DNA from 2 places in the Kitasatospora sp. cg17-2 genome. Region 2 is predicted to be linked to the other one. Evidence: riboswitches for the same ligand, from Rfam matches in the RefSeq annotation. Region 2 holds a riboswitch; the other holds the start of a gene.
The links. A riboswitch is a leader RNA that binds a small molecule or an ion and turns the genes downstream of it on or off. The one in region 2 is predicted to bind cyclic di-AMP.
Positions count from the first base shown of each region.

Region 1: it holds a riboswitch for cyclic di-AMP, as region 2 does, so the genes downstream of both, ACW14Y_RS32215 (glycoside hydrolase family 16 protein) here and ACW14Y_RS33940 (M23 family metallopeptidase) in region 2, are expected to answer to the same signal.

Region 1 is NZ_CM132923.1:7,646,137-7,653,717, forward strand. It holds gene ACW14Y_RS32190 (phosphotriesterase family protein) at 1-704, shown strand, start outside; gene ACW14Y_RS32195 (SDR family NAD(P)-dependent oxidoreductase) at 781-1,545, opposite strand; gene ACW14Y_RS32200 (TetR/AcrR family transcriptional regulator) at 1,719-2,339, shown strand; gene ACW14Y_RS32205 (alpha/beta hydrolase) at 2,602-3,750, shown strand; gene ACW14Y_RS32210 (MoaF-related domain-containing protein) at 3,812-4,141, opposite strand; cyclic di-AMP (ydaO/yuaA leader) riboswitch at 4,464-4,629, shown strand; gene ACW14Y_RS32215 (glycoside hydrolase family 16 protein) at 4,633-5,859, shown strand; gene ACW14Y_RS32220 (hypothetical protein) at 5,888-6,511, opposite strand; gene ACW14Y_RS32225 (IclR family transcriptional regulator) at 6,678-7,418, opposite strand.
Region 2 is NZ_CM132923.1:8,056,964-8,064,544, forward strand. It holds gene ACW14Y_RS33935 (MFS transporter) at 1-1,129, opposite strand, end outside; cyclic di-AMP (ydaO/yuaA leader) riboswitch at 1,439-1,604, shown strand; gene ACW14Y_RS33940 (M23 family metallopeptidase) at 1,607-2,650, shown strand; gene ACW14Y_RS33945 (DUF2470 domain-containing protein) at 3,073-3,795, opposite strand; gene ACW14Y_RS33950 (RidA family protein) at 4,029-4,445, opposite strand; gene ACW14Y_RS33955 (IclR family transcriptional regulator) at 4,500-5,249, opposite strand; gene ACW14Y_RS33960 (sugar kinase) at 5,246-6,622, opposite strand; gene ACW14Y_RS33965 (alanine racemase) at 6,802-7,581, shown strand, end outside.

The DNA of each region.
Region 1 (7,581 bases), 410 kb from region 2:
GGGCCGACGCGCTCCCCGGGCTCTCCCGGGCGACCGGGGTCCACCTGGTCGCGGCCACCGGGCTCCACCAGGCGGTCCACTACGATCCGGCGGACCTCGACCGGCGGTACGAGGGGCTGGCGGGCTTCTTCACCGCCGAGCTGACCACCGGGCTGCGGGGCGCCCCCGAGGGCGTCCGCGCCGGGCTGATCAAGGTGGCGGGCGACTACCACGGCCTCGACCCGCACACCCGCCGGGTGATGGCGGCGGCCGCCGAGGCGCACCACGCGACCGGGGCGCCGATCGCCGTGCACCACGAACTCGGCACCGCCGCACCCGACGTCCTCGACCTGCTCTGCGAGCGGTACGGCGTGCCGCCCGAGCGGGTGGTCCTCGGGCACCTCAACCGGTTCCCGGACCTCCGGCTGCACCGTGAACTCGCCGCGCGGGGCGCCTTCGTGGCCCTGGACGGCCCCTCGCGGGCCAACCACGCGAGCGACCACCACCTGTTCGACACGGTGGCGGCCCTGGTGGAGGCCGGGTTCGGCGACCGACTGCTCCTCGGCGGCGACACCACCACCCGTAGCGCCCGTTCCGCCCCCGGGCCCACGCACCTGCTCACCGCCCTCGCGCCCCGGCTGGCCCGGGAGTTCGGCCCCGAGGTCCCGCACGGCATCCTCACCGCCAACCCGGCCCGCGCGTTCGCGGTGGAGTGGCGGGGCTGAGCCCCGCCACCGCCGCCCGGGGCCGCCGTCCGCCGCCGCCCGGGGTCGCCGTCCGGGGCCGCGGACCCCGCCGGTGTCACATGTGCGTGCCGCCGTCGATCCGCAGCTCCGTCCCGGTGACGAAGGCGCCGTCGTCCGAGGCGAGCATGGCGATCACCCCGGCGACGGTCTCCGGCCCGGCGAAGCCCTGCCCGAGCGCGGGCGAGAGCTTGGCGAGCAGGCCGAGGTCCGCGTCCGCCGGCAGGCCCGGGTTGTTGGTCATGCCGCTGTCGATGCTGCCCGGCGCGACGCACACCGCCCGCAGTCCCTGCTTGGCGTACTCGGCGGCGATCGCGTGGGTGAAGGACTGGATGCCGCCCTTGGTCGCGGCGTAGGCGGCCATGTAGGGGTGGGCGAAGGCGGCGGAGGTGGAGCTGAAGTTCACCACCACACCCCTGCCGCCGGCGAGCAGCGCGGGCAGCGCCTCCCGGGTCATCAGGAAGGTGCCGGTCAGGTTGACCGCCACGATCCGGTTCCAGAAGTCCAGGCTCGTCTCGTGGGTGTGGGCGGAGCGCAGGATGCCGGCCGCGTTGACCAGGACGTCCAGACCGCCGAGCCCGTCGACCGCCCCGGCCACCACGGCCCGTACGGCGGCCTCGTCCGACACGTCCAGCACCGCCGTGGTGAGGCGGTCGGCGGTGCCGTCGGCGGTGGCGCGGTCCAGGGTGGACCTCAGGCCGTCCTCGCTGACGTCGACGGCGACGACCCGGCCGCCCTCGGCGAGGATCCGGTGCACGGTGGCCCGGCCGATGCCCGAGCCGCCGCCGGTGATCAGGACGTTCCGTCCCTCGAAGCGCTCCATGGTGGTTCTCCGTTCCGTTCGTGGTCTCTCGACCTCGATGACACGGTACGCCTGAATGGCACGTCGTGCCAAAAAGTCTCGACACGCCAAAAGGGCTCGACATGCCAAAAGGGCTCGGCGTGCCCAACCGACGTGAGATGTCACCGATCCCTTCGTCCGCGTACGCTGAGCCCGTGACCGGACGTCCGACCCTGAACCAGCGCCGCCGCGAGAGCACCCGGCTGGAGATCGCCCAGGCCGCGGCCGAGCTGTTCGCCGCCCGCGGGGCCGAGGCGACCACCGCCGAGGAGATCGCCACCGCCTCCGGCATCTCGCTGCGCACCTTCTACCGCTACTTCTCGGAGAAGGAGGACGCCGTCGCCCCGCTGCTCGCGGCCGGCGGCGAACGCTGGGTGCGGCTGTTCACGGAGAGCGCCGCCGACCTGCCGGTCCGCGAGGCGCTGGAGCGTTCGGCGGCGGAGTCCCTGAGCCCGTCCGACGCGCCCGCCGCCGAGGCCCTGCGCTGGACCCGCGACCTGCTGCGCGACCCCCGGCTGGCCACCGTCTGGCAGCGGGTGCACGCCGATTCCGAGGAGCGGCTGCGGGCCGCGATCACCGACCGCTGCCCGCCCGGGACCGATGTGCTGGAGATCCGGCTCGCCGCGGCCGCCGCCACCGCCGCGATCCGGGTCGCGCTGGAGCAGTGGGCCCGCTCCGGCGCCCCGGCCACCGGCCCCGGTTCGCCGCGCGAACTCGGTGCCCGCTGCATGCGCGAACTCACCGCCGGCCTCGACCTGTGGACCCGCGTCAACTGACGCCGCCTCCGTCACCCCCCGCCGCGGCGGCCGCGACAGGTGCGGCCAGCGGCTCGAAGCACACCCCCACGGCGCGCTTCTCCTCCTCAAGACCGATGGCGTCACCGCTGGTCGGCGGGGGCGGCGGGCACTCCGGAGCGGCTACGCTGGGTGGTCGCGCCTCGGCGACGGAGCCCCGCGGTGGACGGGGGAACCGGGGCGGCCCTCCCGGGTGTCCTTCCCCCGGGGGCGGGGGAGTACGAGGCGTGGGAGCAAACACGACATGGGTCTGACGAGCCACAAGGTGCTGGCACTGACCGTTCTGGTCGCCGTCGCGGCGATGGTCGGGACGGTCTGGCTGTGGCCGAGACTGTCGAAGCGGAACTGGAAGGCCGTCCTCGGCCGGATCGGCGCCCTGCTCGTCACCCAGCTGGCCGTGCTCGCCGCGCTCGGGCTGGTCGCCAACAACTACTTCGCGTTCTACAGCAGCTGGGACGACCTGCTGGGCACCGGCGACAGCGGGCCGGTGGTCATCCACAACAAGGTGGACGCCTCCGGCCGGCTGCGCGTCGAGACCATCGGCCACGCCGAGGTCCAGGGCGGCGGGGCGCTCGGCCGCGACCGCGACAAGTCCGGCGAGATCCGCGAGGTCCGCATCGACGGCGCCACCACCCGGCTCTCCACCGAGGGGTACGTCTACCTGCCGCCGCAGTACTTCCAGCCCGAGTACGAGCAGAAGCAGTTCCCGGTCCTGGTCGTCAGCACCGGCTTCCCCGGCATCGCCAAGAACCTCGTCACCCGCCTCAACTACCCGGGCGCGGCGCTGAAGCTGCTCCAGGAGGGGCGGATGCAGCCGACCGTGCTGGTGCTGGTGACCCCCTCGCCGGCGCTGCCCCGGGACACCGAGTGCGAGGACATCCCGGGTGCCGCGCAGTCCGAGACCTACTTCACCAAGGACGTGCCCTCGGCGGTCCAGGCGACCTACCGGGTCTCGGCCGACCCGCGGGCCTGGGCGTTCATGGGCAACTCCACCGGCGGCTACTGCGCCCTCAAGCTGGCGATGCGTCACCCCGAGGTGTTCCCGACGGCGGTCTCGCTCTCCGGCTACTACCGGGCGGCCGACGACCCGAGCACCGGGGACCTCTTCGGCGGCAGCGAACGGCGCCGCGACGAGGCCGACCTGATGTGGCGTCTCAAGAACCTGCCGCAGCCCGCGGTCTCCGTGCTGCTGGCCGGCACCCGGGAGGGCGACGGCGACTACCGGCGCGAGACCGAGGCGTTCGTGGCCGCCGCGCACGGCCCGATGAAGGTCTCCTACAGCATGCTGGAGACCGGAGGCCACAACTTCGAGACCTGGAGCAAGCTGCTCCCGTCCTCACTGGAGTGGATCTCCCAGCGCCTGACCGTCCCGGCCGCGAGCCCGTCGGCCTGACCGTGCGGGCCGTCGGCCGGTCGGCCCGACCGCACGGACAGGTGTCCGCGGGGTCGGGCGCTCAGGCCACCTGCTCCAGGGTGCCGGTGTGCAGCTCGCCGACCCGGCCGCCCTCGCCCTCGTACGTCCAGAACGCGCGGACCGTCATCCGGGCCAGGTCCATGACGTGGCTCACGGTGATGCCGCTCACCTCGGTCCAGCTGACGAAGTAGAGCTGCGGGCCGACCTCGGCGACGTGCAGGGAGACGTCCTCCCACTGGCCCGCCGACTCGCCGAGGCCCTCCCAGCGCAGCCGCTTGCCGTCGGCCGAGTACGCGTTGCGGAACGCCGCGCCGTTGTCGACCCGGAACAGGAAGGTACGGCCGGCGAAGGCGGGCGGGGACGCGGTCATGGCGGGGCGGGTCTCCTCGTCTCTGGACGTGCTGTCGTGGTGCTCGCTGCGACCCGGACGGTTCCGGGCGCGGATGGATCTCCAACCTATCCGACCACCCCGCCTCCGTGGCGCACTTTCCCCGCCGGACCCGCCACCGCGGCCAGCCCGGCCACCGCGGCCACCTGGAACCGCCGCCCCGGGGGCCGGGGCGGCGGTGTGAGCTGCGCGACAACCACCCCCGGAAGGTTGTCCGTGCGCGGACGGCCTGCCTAGCCTGCAGAGGCTTCCGCCACAGCGGAGCCCCGCCGTCGGGACGCCGAGTCCCGTCCACCCGCCGGCCGGCAATCGAGCACCACAGCGGACGGGAGCGGGGGACCCAGGTCAGTGCCCGGCCGCGCGCTCAACGCGTGCGAGTCGTGGCTAGGGGTGAAGCCGCTCTCCGGACGGCCGGGCAACCTCGCGCCCGAACCCGACAGCTCACCTCGCAGGCGTCGCAGAGGACCACTGCCATGCAGAAGCCTGCCCCGCGCTCCGCGCCCCGCCATGCCCGCCCCTCCCGGCGCGGCCGCACCGCCGCCCTCGCCGCCACCGGGGCGCTCGCCGTCACCGGCGCCGGCCTGCTCGGCGTCCCCGCCGTGACCGGCGCCCAGGCCGCCACCCTGCCGACCGTCACCCAGGACAAGCTCACCCCGGCCACCATGGTCGCGGGCAAGGCGTCCGCCGCCTCGCTGACCCTGCACTCCTCGTCCTGCTTCACCGCGAAGACCGTCGGCGTCGGCCTGCGCGACGCGGCCGGGAAGAACCTCGACTTCCCTGGGAACAGGAGCAACGTCCAGGTGTGCCCGGCGGGCCTGTCGATCACCACCGGTACCCGCACTCTGGCGGCCGGCACCTACACCCAGTTCGGCTTCTGGCAGGACAGCACCGGCGGCTGGCACAACCTGCCCTCCCGGCAGCTGGTCGTCTCCGGCACCACCACCCCGACGCCGACGCCGACGCCGACCCCCACCCCGACGCCCACCACCCCCGCCACGGGTGCCCCGGTCGCGGGCAAGAAGCTGACCTGGTCCGACGACTTCGACAGCCTCGCCCTGGGCTCCCGCTGGACGGCCGACCGGAGCAGCTCCTACCACTACGGCGACCACAACCCGAACGACAACAAGCTCGACTGGCTGAACAAGAACAACGTCGCCGTCTCCGGCGGCGTCGCCACCTTCACCGCCCGGCCGAGCGCGCACACGCTGGAGAACGGCAAGCAGGCCTGGGACACCGGGCTGCTCACCACCGAGTACTCCAGCGAGGGCTTCAAGGTGAAGGTCGGGGACTACATCGAGACCCGGGTCAAGCTCCCGGCCGGCACCGGAGCCTGGCCGGCGCTGTGGACGTGGAACAGCACCAGCGGCACCCACGGGGAGATCGACTCCTTCGAGTACCACAGCGACAACCCGAACCTGCTGGAGCTGACCAACCACATCAACCCGGGCCACCTGTACGTCACCGACGCCAAGGCGATCGCCCACGACCAGTGGGTCACCGTCGGCACCCACTACGGGGCCACCTCGGTCGACTGGTACATCAACGGCGCCAAGGTCTTCTCCGACGGCAAGGGCGTCGGGGCCGGCTGGACGGCGTACCCGATCCTCAACCTGTCCCTGAGCGCGGGGAACTACCACCCCGCGCCCTCGGGCACCACGCCGATCACCTTCGCGGCGGACTACGTCCGGGTCTACCGCTAGCAGCGGGCCACCGGTCCGGGGCCGACGGTCAGACGATCGGCCTCGGACCGGTGGACTCCACGACCTCGATCGTGAACGGCTGCCGGTTGTTGCTCTCGATCCGGTCGTCGTCGCCGCGCACCGCGACGTAGCCGCCGGCCAGCGTGCCGAGGGGGACCTCGGGGGAGAGCCGGAGCGGGATCAGCGCCGTCGCGCTGCGGAACTTCGGCAGACCGGCCGGGAAGGTGCAGCGCACCCGGTGGCCGTTCTGGAACTCGTAGCAGTTCTCCGGGAAGAACGGCGGCTCGGCCGTGACACCCTCGGGCAGGGTGATCACGACGGTGAACGGCGAGGCGGTCCGGTCCGGGCCGAGGTTGCCGACGAAGGCGTGCAGGACGGTGGTGCCCCCGGGCGCGGCCGGGTCCGGGTCGATCCGGACGACGTAGAGGTCGGAGTTCGAGGGCAGGGCCGCCACCGCCGGGTCGGCGGTCGTGCCCGGGGCCGCGGCGCCCGGGTCACCGGCCCCCGGCGCCGGGGCGCTCGCCCCGGGCGCGGACGCCTTGTCGTCCGGCGGACAGACCGCCCCCGCCTGTCCGGCGGCCAGCACCGCCACCACGCACCCCGTCACCAACGACCTGCCGAGAAGCCTCCGAACGGAACCGCTGCGGGTCATCGCCGCTCACCCAACCCTTCGTGTCCAGCGCCCCGCGCCGTCGCGGGTCGCGTCCGGACCAGCGTCGCCGACGGGTCTCCGGGGCCGGGGCGACCCGCCCTCGGACGGCCCGAAGGGTGGCTCGAACGGGTGAACGCCCGGGCGTGTCGCCCGCACTGAACGTGCGTCAGGGGGCCAGGACCTGGCCCAGCCGGGCCGCGATCCCGTGCATCACCGGCACCAGCGAGGCCGTGCCGGCCTGCTCCTCCAGCGCCCTGATCCGGGCCTCCGGGCCGGAGACGGACAGCGCCGTCGGGGTCGGCGCGCCGGGGACGGCGAGGGCGATGCAGCGCACCCCGATCTCCTGCTCCTGGTCGTCGACCACATAGCCGCGCTCGCGCGCCTCGGCGAGCTGGGCCATCAGCTCCCGCGGGTCGGTGACGGTGTGCGGGGTGTGCGCGGGCAGCGGGTTGGGGCCGAGGACGGCGCGCGCCTCCTCCTCGGGCAGCTGCGCCAGCAGGGCCTTGCCGACGCCGGTGCAGTGCGGCTGCACCCGGCGGCCGACCTCGGTGAACATCCGCATCGAGCGCCGCGACTGCACCTGCCCGACGTAGACCACCTCGCCGCCCTCCAGCACCGCCAGGTTGGCGGTCTCGCCGGTGGCCTCCATGAGTTCGGCCAGGTAGGGGCGGGCCCAGTTGCCGAGCAGACGCCCGGCGGTCTCGCCGAGCCGGATCAGCCGGGGGCCGAGGGTGTAGCGGCGGGCGGTGTCCTGGCGGACATAGCCCTGCTGCGCGAGGGTACGAACCAGGCGATGGATGGTCGGCATCGGCAGTCCGGAGGAGGTGGAGAGCTCGCTGAGCGTCGCCACGCCGCCGGAGTCGGCGAGGGCCTCCAGCAACTGGAAGGCCCGTTCGACGGACTGCACCCCGCCGCCGGTGCGCTCCTGCCCCGTCGGGGCGGGCGCCTTCGGGGCACCGCCCTCGCCGCTCGCGGTGCTCCCGCTGCTTGCGGTGCTCTCACTGCTCTCGGAGGTCGGGGCCACCGGCGTTCCCTTCGCGGTCGGAGGAGGAGTACAGTCCCAGCGATCA
Region 2 (7,581 bases):
CCATCCCGCTCCCCATCACCGCGACGGCCGGCAGTACGTCCGTCCAGTAGGAGGCGTCGGGCCCGATCCGCAGCATCAGCAGCACGCCCACCGCGCACAGCAGCGGGCCGACGGTGAGCGGCAGTCTCGGGCCGATCCGCTTGCCCAGCCGGCCCGCCCGGGCGGAGAGCGCCAGCATGATCACGGTGATCGGCACCAGCGCGAGTCCGGAGACCAGCGGGGAGAAGCCGGAGACGATCTGCAGCTGGACGACCAGGAGGAAGAAGACCCCGCTGAACGCCGCGTACACGGCGAGGGTGACCAGGTTGACGGCGGTGAACAGCCGTGAGGAGAACAGGCCCAGCGGCAGCATCGGCTCCGGGGTGCGGCGCTCGACCACGATGAAGGCGGCGCCGAGCAGGAGCCCGGCCGCGCCGGTGACCCAGACCGTGGGGGAGAGGCCGCTCCCGGCGGCCGTCAGCGCATAGGTGAGGGAGCCGAGCGCGAGCGCGGCCAGTACCGCGCCGAGCACGTCGAAGCGCCCGGTCGAGCTCTCGTCCCGGCTCTCCGGGACGTGCCGGGCGGCCACCACGATCACCAACACGGCCAGCGGCAGGTTCAGCAGGAAGATCCAGCGCCAGCCCGGGCCGTCCACCAGCCAGCCGCCGAGGAACGGGCCGACCGCCGCCGACACCCCGCCGAGGCCGGACCAGAGACCGACCGCCGCCGAACGGTCGTCCGGATGGAACACCGCCTGGAGCATCGCCAGCGAGCCCGGGGTGAGCAGCGCCCCGCCGATGCCCTGCACGGCGCGGGCCGCGATCAGCACCTCGATGGTCGGGGCGGCGGCGCAGGCGGCGGACGCGGCGGCGAACCAGACCACGCCCAGCAGGAAGATCCGGCGCCGCCCGTACCGGTCGCCGAGCGCGCCGCCGAGCAGGATCAGGCCCGCCAGGGTGAGCAGATAGGCGTTGAGCGTCCATTGCAGGGCGGCGAGCTGAGCGCCGAGATCGGTGCCGATCCGGGGCAGGGCGACGTTCACGACGGTTCCGTCGAGCATCGCCATGCTGGAGCCGAGCACCGTCGCCAGAAGTACCCAGCGTCCCTGCGCGGTGCCCAACCGCAGGGTGCCGGCATCGGTGGTGGTCACGGCCCATGGTGGGGCTCCCGGGGCCGACGTGACAAGGGTCACCGGGGGTGTGTCGGAGATGTCCGTTCCGTGAGTGATCGTGTGCGGACTGATGACGACATCGGCGCAGGGTGGTGGATCACGTGCGCGCAGTGAATGGATTGTGTGCGTACTGTGCACATGTCTCATGCGGAGCGTCACCGTGTTCCGGACTTTGGTCCCGGGTTCCGGAGATCGACATTGCTTCACCCGAACGGATGGGTTTTAGTTCAGCGACCGCCCGGCGTCAGCCCGGGTGGCCACCGGGTGGAACGCCTAGTCCTGCCGCTGCCCGGTGGTTCGCAACGAACTCTGTACGGCAGGAGCGGGGGACCCACAGGTAAGTCGCCGGAACCGAATTGACGGTCCGGCTTGGGGTGAAGCCGCATTTCTCTGCGGCCGGGCAACTCCAGCCCGAACCCGACAGCTCACCTCGCAGGCGTCGGAGAGGACATTTCCATGCCCGCACAGGCTCGTCGTATCGCCATGCCCCGCGCCGTCCGCATCGGCATCGCCACCGCCGTCACCGGCGCCGCGTTCGCTCTCCCCCTGGTGACCACCGTCACCGCCCAGGCCCACGAGGCCCCGGCCGCCGGCCACACGCAGCAGACCAGCACCTGGACCGGCGCCACCAGCGTCGACGCCGCGCCGGCCGCCGCTGCCGAGGCCGCTCCGGCCGCTCCCGCCGCCGAGGCCGCCCCGGCCGCTCCGGTCGACTACAAGGTCGTCGGCGGGGACACCCTGTCGAAGATCGCCGACGCGAAGAACGTCGAGGGCGGCTGGAAGGCGCTGTTCGAGCACAACCGCTCGGTCATCGGTGCCAACCCGAACCTCATCTACCCGGGCCAGCAGCTCGCGCTCGGCGCCAAGGCCGCCGAGGCCGCCAAGCCGGCCGCTCCGGCCGAGGCTGCCAAGCCGGCCGCCCCCGCCGCCAAGGCGCAGGCCTCGCAGGACTCGGTGAAGCCGGCCGCTCCGGCCGCGAAGCCGGCGGCCCCGGCCGCCAAGCCCGCCGTCAAGCCCGCTGCCCAGCCCGCCGTTCAGGCCGTCGTCGCCCCGGTCGCGAAGCCGGCCACCGCGGCTCCGGTCGCCGCCACCTCCGGCTTCTTCGCCCCGCTGGCCAACCCGAAGCTCGGCACCGCCTACGGCGTGGCCGGCTCGATGTGGGCCTCCGGCCACCACACCGGCGCCGACTTCGTCGCTGCCACCGGCACCCCGCTGCGCGCGGTCGCGGCCGGCACCGTGGTGAAGGCCGGCAACGGCGGCGCCTACGGCAACGAGGTCGAGATCAAGCTCGCCGACGGCAAGTACGCCGAGTACGCGCACCTGTCCTCGATCGGCGTGTCGATCGGCCAGACCGTCACCGCCGGCCAGCAGATCGGCCTCTCGGGTGCGACCGGCAACGTGACCGGCCCGCACCTGCACTTCGAGATCCGCACCGGCTCGGAGTACGGCTCGGACATCGACCCGATCGCCTACCTGCGGGCGCACGGCGTCGCGATCTGACCTTCGGTCCGATCATCTGCCACCGCTGGGTGCGGGGCGAAACGACCTCCCGGAATGGTCATGTCGGGTGACCGCTGGACCGGGTGGACGCCGCATCTGAGTGGATCGACGGGCGCGGGACACGCCCGTCCTGCCGGCCGGCCCGGCTCGCGAGAGAGATCTCGTGGGCCGGGCCGGCCGTCGTCGTACCGGGGGGCGGAGAGGTGATCGGGGGTCAGGGGTGCTCGGGGGAGGGGTGGTTCGGCTGCTGTCGGGTTCGCTGCGCTGCTGGGTTCGGGGCGGCGTTGGGTTCGGGGCGGCGTTGGGTTCGGGGCGGCGTTGGGTTCGGGGCGGCGTTGGGTTCGGGGCGGCGTTGGGTTCGGGGCGGCGTTGGGTTCGGGGTCGCTGGGCTCGGGGCGCCGGCGGGTTCGGGGCTGCTGGGTTCAGGACCGGTGGGCGGCCGGCTCCTGCTCGGCGGCGGACAGCAGTTGGTGCACCCGGTGGCCGAACTCGTCGGCGTCGCGGGCCGGTTCGAGGAAGACCAGGCGGACGTCGCGGTGACCGTGCGGCTGGTCCAGGCGGAGCACCAGGCCGTACCGGTCGAGCGCGAGCGGACGGACCTCGGGGCGGTCGGCGAGCAGCGCCGGGTCGAGCAGCCGGGTGAGCACGGCGAGCGCGTCGGGGTGGTCGTCGGCGAGGTGGGTGAGCAGTCCGGCCTCGTAGCGGGCCAGCGGGTCGGGGGCGGCCGCCGCGAGGTCGGCACCGGTGATCGCGGTGGTGCCGTACGGGGTCGAGAGCACGGCGTGCGCGACGTCCAGACGGAGGTGCACGCTGAGGCCGTCGTCGGCGAGGTGGGCCAGGTGGAGCCGGCCGGCCAGGGTGAGACGCCCGCGGACCCGGTCGCGGACGGCCACCGGGGCGATGTCGGTCAGGTCGAGCACGACGGCGAGGCCGTCCTGCTCGCGGGCGGTGGCGGAGGTCACCGGGGAGTCGAGCGGCGCGCGCAGCCGGAGCCGGGAGCCGTGCACCGAGACGGGGGTGGAGAGTTCGTGCTGCTCGCCGCCGGCGCGGAGGACCACCGAGGAGGTGGCGGTCAGCAGGCTGCCGATCCGTTCGGCGGCGGTGGGCTCGGGAATCTCGGCGTCGTGCTGCGGGTGCGGGCTCATGGGATCGGGACCTCCGGCGGACGAGCTGACCTTGTAGTTAGGTGAGCCTAACCTAATGAATCGAGGGGATGAGGGCAAGGTGTCGGCGCGGAGGGGTGTCGGCGGGGCGGGGCGTCGGCGCGGGCGGGGGTGTCGGCGCGGGCGGGGGTGTCGGCGGGGCGGGGCGGCTCCGGAGCGCGCGAAGGGCCCCGACTCGGTGTCGGGGCCCTTCCGGTGCGGATGCTGCGCGCGGGTCAGACGACGACCGCCTGGGCGTCGATCTCCACCAGCATCGGCTCCTGCGGGAGCTCGCAGAAGATCGTGGTCCGGCAGGGCTTCACGCCGCCCGGCGGGATGTTCTCCTCGATGAACTCGGCGTAGACCTCGTTCATCAGCGGGAAGTCGGCGCGCTTGGTGAGGTACACGCGGAACATCACCACGTCCTCGACGGTCGCGCCGCCCGCCTCGACGATCGCCTTGACGTTCTCCAGGGTGCGGCGGGTCTGCGCCTTCACGTCGCCGTGGTGGAGGTACTCGCCGGTGGCCGGGTCCTGCGGGCCCTGGCCGGACACCTGGAGGATCGGGCCCTTGCGGACGCCCTGGGAGAACATCCAGGCTGGGGCGGGGGCGCCGTCGGTACGGATCTCGGTCTTGTCGTTCTGGACGCTCATGCGTGCTCACTTCCTCGACGGGCTATGGGTGATGGGTGGTGCGGGGGGTGGTGGTCAGTGGCGCGGGGGCAGGCCGCAGTCGGCGGAGATCGCCCGTGCGGTGGCGAGCAGTTGGGGCAGCAGCTCCAGGACCTGCTCGTAGGGGAGCACGACGTCTGGGACGGAGATCGAGGCGGCGGCGACCACCCGGCCGCTGGCGTCGCGGATCGGCGCGGCCACGCAGTTGATGAACGCCTCGTGCTCGGCATGGTCCTGGGCCCAGCCCTGGGCGGCGACCTTCTCCAGCTCGGCCAGCAGTGCCTCGGGCGTGGTGAGGGTGCGCGCGGTGTGCGGGGTGAAGTCGATGCCGGCCACCACCCGCCGCCGTTCGGGCGTGGGCAGGTCGGCGAGCAGCACCTTGGACACCGCGGCGCTGTGCAGGGCGGCCCGGAGGCCGATCCGCGAGTACATCCTTACCGGGTGCCGGGAGTCGTACTTGTCGATGTAGACCACCTCGCCACCCTCGTACGCGGCCAGGTGCACGGTCTGGCCGGTGCCGGCGTTCAGTTCGGCGAGGTACGGCGCGGCGATCCGGCGGACCCCGCGCTGTTCCAGGGCGAGCCCCGAGAGCGCGAACAGCCCGGCGCCCAGGTGGTAGCGGTATCCGGCGTCGCGGTAGACGAATCGTTCCTCTTCGAGGCTCTGGAGCAGCCGGAGCACGGTCGTCTTGTGCACACCGAGCACCTCGGCCAACTGGTCGAGGGAGCGCTCGCCCTCGCCGAGCTCGGCGAGGATGCGCAGGGCGCGGGTGACGGTCTGGCTCATGGCGCTCCAAGGGCCGGGGTGGCGGCCGGTCGAGGGTCGGGAGCACCGCCCCCTGGCGCGACGGGCGAGGAGCGGTGGGCGTAGTCGGTGGCGGGGGAACGGTGCGGAGAGAGGGGCGGCGGGTCGGTCGGGGAGGCGTCTGTGCTGGTGGGCGCTGCGGGGAGCGCAGGGGACACGATGCCATCCGCCGACACCCGGGTGGCAGCCCAGGCCTCGGGCGAGGCGTCGAGCAGGGCGTCGACCACCGGGTCGGGCGGCAGCTCGGCCTGGTCCCCGTGGGTGGTCAGCGCGCAGGCCGCGCTCAGATGGCCCAGTCGCAGGCGGCGCCGCTGGTCGAGGCCGCGCACGGTGCCGGCCAGGTAGCCGGCGGCGAAGGCGTCGCCCGCGCCGGTCGCCTCGACCACCTCGACCGTCAGCGCCGGCTCGGCGACGGTCGTGCCGTCGCGCCCGATCGCGGTCACCAGCCTGGCCTCGTCCTTGACCACGACGGTGGCCGGCGACGGGAAGAGGCGGCGCAGGGCGTGCGGATCCCCGGTGCCGAAGGCGGCCTCGGCCTCGTCGGCGCCGAGCAGGAGCAGGTCGGCGGCGTCCAGCAGGGGTGGCAGCACCGAGAGGTCGCGGTCGCGCCAGAGCGCAGGGCGCCAGTTGAGGTCGAAGCTGACCAGCCGGCCGGGGCGGCGTTCCGCCAGCAGCGTGCGGAGCAGGGCGAGGCAGTCGTCGGAGAGCGCGGCGGTGATGCCGGACAGGTGGAGCAGTCGGGCCCCGGTCAGCAGGCGGGCGGCCGTCGGGTCGTCCAGCAGCTCGGGGGAGAGGGCGGCCGCCGCCGAACCGCGCCGGTGGTAGTGCAGCCGGCTCCGCCCCGGGCCGAGGTCGTGGCGGTCGCCGGTGGTGCCGCCGACCTCCTTGAGGTAGACGCCGGTCGGGCGGTGCGGGTCGACCGCGACGGCGGAGACGTCCACCCCGCGGGCGGTCAGTTCGCCGAGGAGGCGGCGGCCGAAGCCGTCGTCGCCGACCCGGCTGATCCAGGCGCTCGGGACGCCCAGGGCGGTCAGGGCACCGGCCACATTGGACTCGGCGCCGCCGACGGCGAGCCGGAAGTTCTCCACGGACTCCAGTGGGCCCGCGCGGTCGGGGAGGAGCACGGCCATCGACTCGCCCACGCAGACGGCCAGGGGGGTGGGGGGCGTCGTGGGTGTGGCGGGAGCGGCGGGCGTCGTGGGCGTCGTGGGTGTGGCGGGCGTGGTGGGTGTCGGTGTCTGCGTCCGGGGTGGCGTCGGGGACGGCTCCTGGGTGGCCGGTGTGCGGGGCGGTGCGGCCGTCGGATCGCCGGGCGACGGGGTGGCCTCGCTCGCGGCGGCGTCCTGGCGTGGCATCTGCTGGGCTCCTCGGAGTACTGCGGCCCGGCCGGGTGGGGGTGCTTCGGCGAGCCTGGCTGACCCGCGTGCGGCGGGCGGCTGTCGTTGACCTTCGTCCGGCGCCGATGCTAGAACCGTGTTGCCAGCATGTGCAACCCTCATTGCACATGCTGCAACATGGCAGATGGAGGAAGACGGTGGACCAGACCTTCGCGAGCAGTGGCGGCGACGGCAGTGGGAGTGGCGGCGGCGGTCGCGGGACCGGCGGCCCCGGTGGTGGTGGTGCGGGTATCGACGCCGGCGCGGTGGCGGCACTCGCCGAGGAGGTGCTCGACTGGCGGTTCAAGGCGCTGCCGCCGGCCGCCGACGGCCTGACCGTCCGCCAGTACCTGGCCACCGGACCCACCCTGGCCGACCTGGGTACCCCGCTGCTCACGCTCGACGCCGGCGCGCTCGACCACAACCTCCGCACCATGGCCCGCTGGTGCGCGGACGCCGGCGTGGCGCTCGTCCCGCACGGCAAGACCACCATGGCCCCCGCGCTCTGGCAGGCGCAGCTGGACGCGGGCAGCCACGGCATCACCCTCGCCAACCTGCCGCAGCTCCGGGTCGCCCGCGCCTTCGGTGTGCGGAGGCTGCTGCTCGCCAACTCCCTGCTCGACCCGGCGGGCCTGCGCTGGCTGGCGGGAGAGCTCGCCGCCGACGCCGACTTCGCCTTCGCCTGCTGGGTCGACTCGGTGGAGAGCGTCCGACTGATGGACGAGGCCCTGCGCGCGGCCGGCGCCGAGCGCCCGGTCGAGGTGCTGGTCGAACTCGGCGGCCCCGGTGGCCGCACCGGCGCGCGCACCGTCGACGGCGCGGTGGAGATCGCGGAAGCCGTGCGCCGCGCGCCGACGCTCCGGCTGGCCGGGATCGGCGGGTACGAGGGTGCGTTGGCGCACGACGCGAGCGAGAGCGGGCTCGGCACGGTGCGCGGG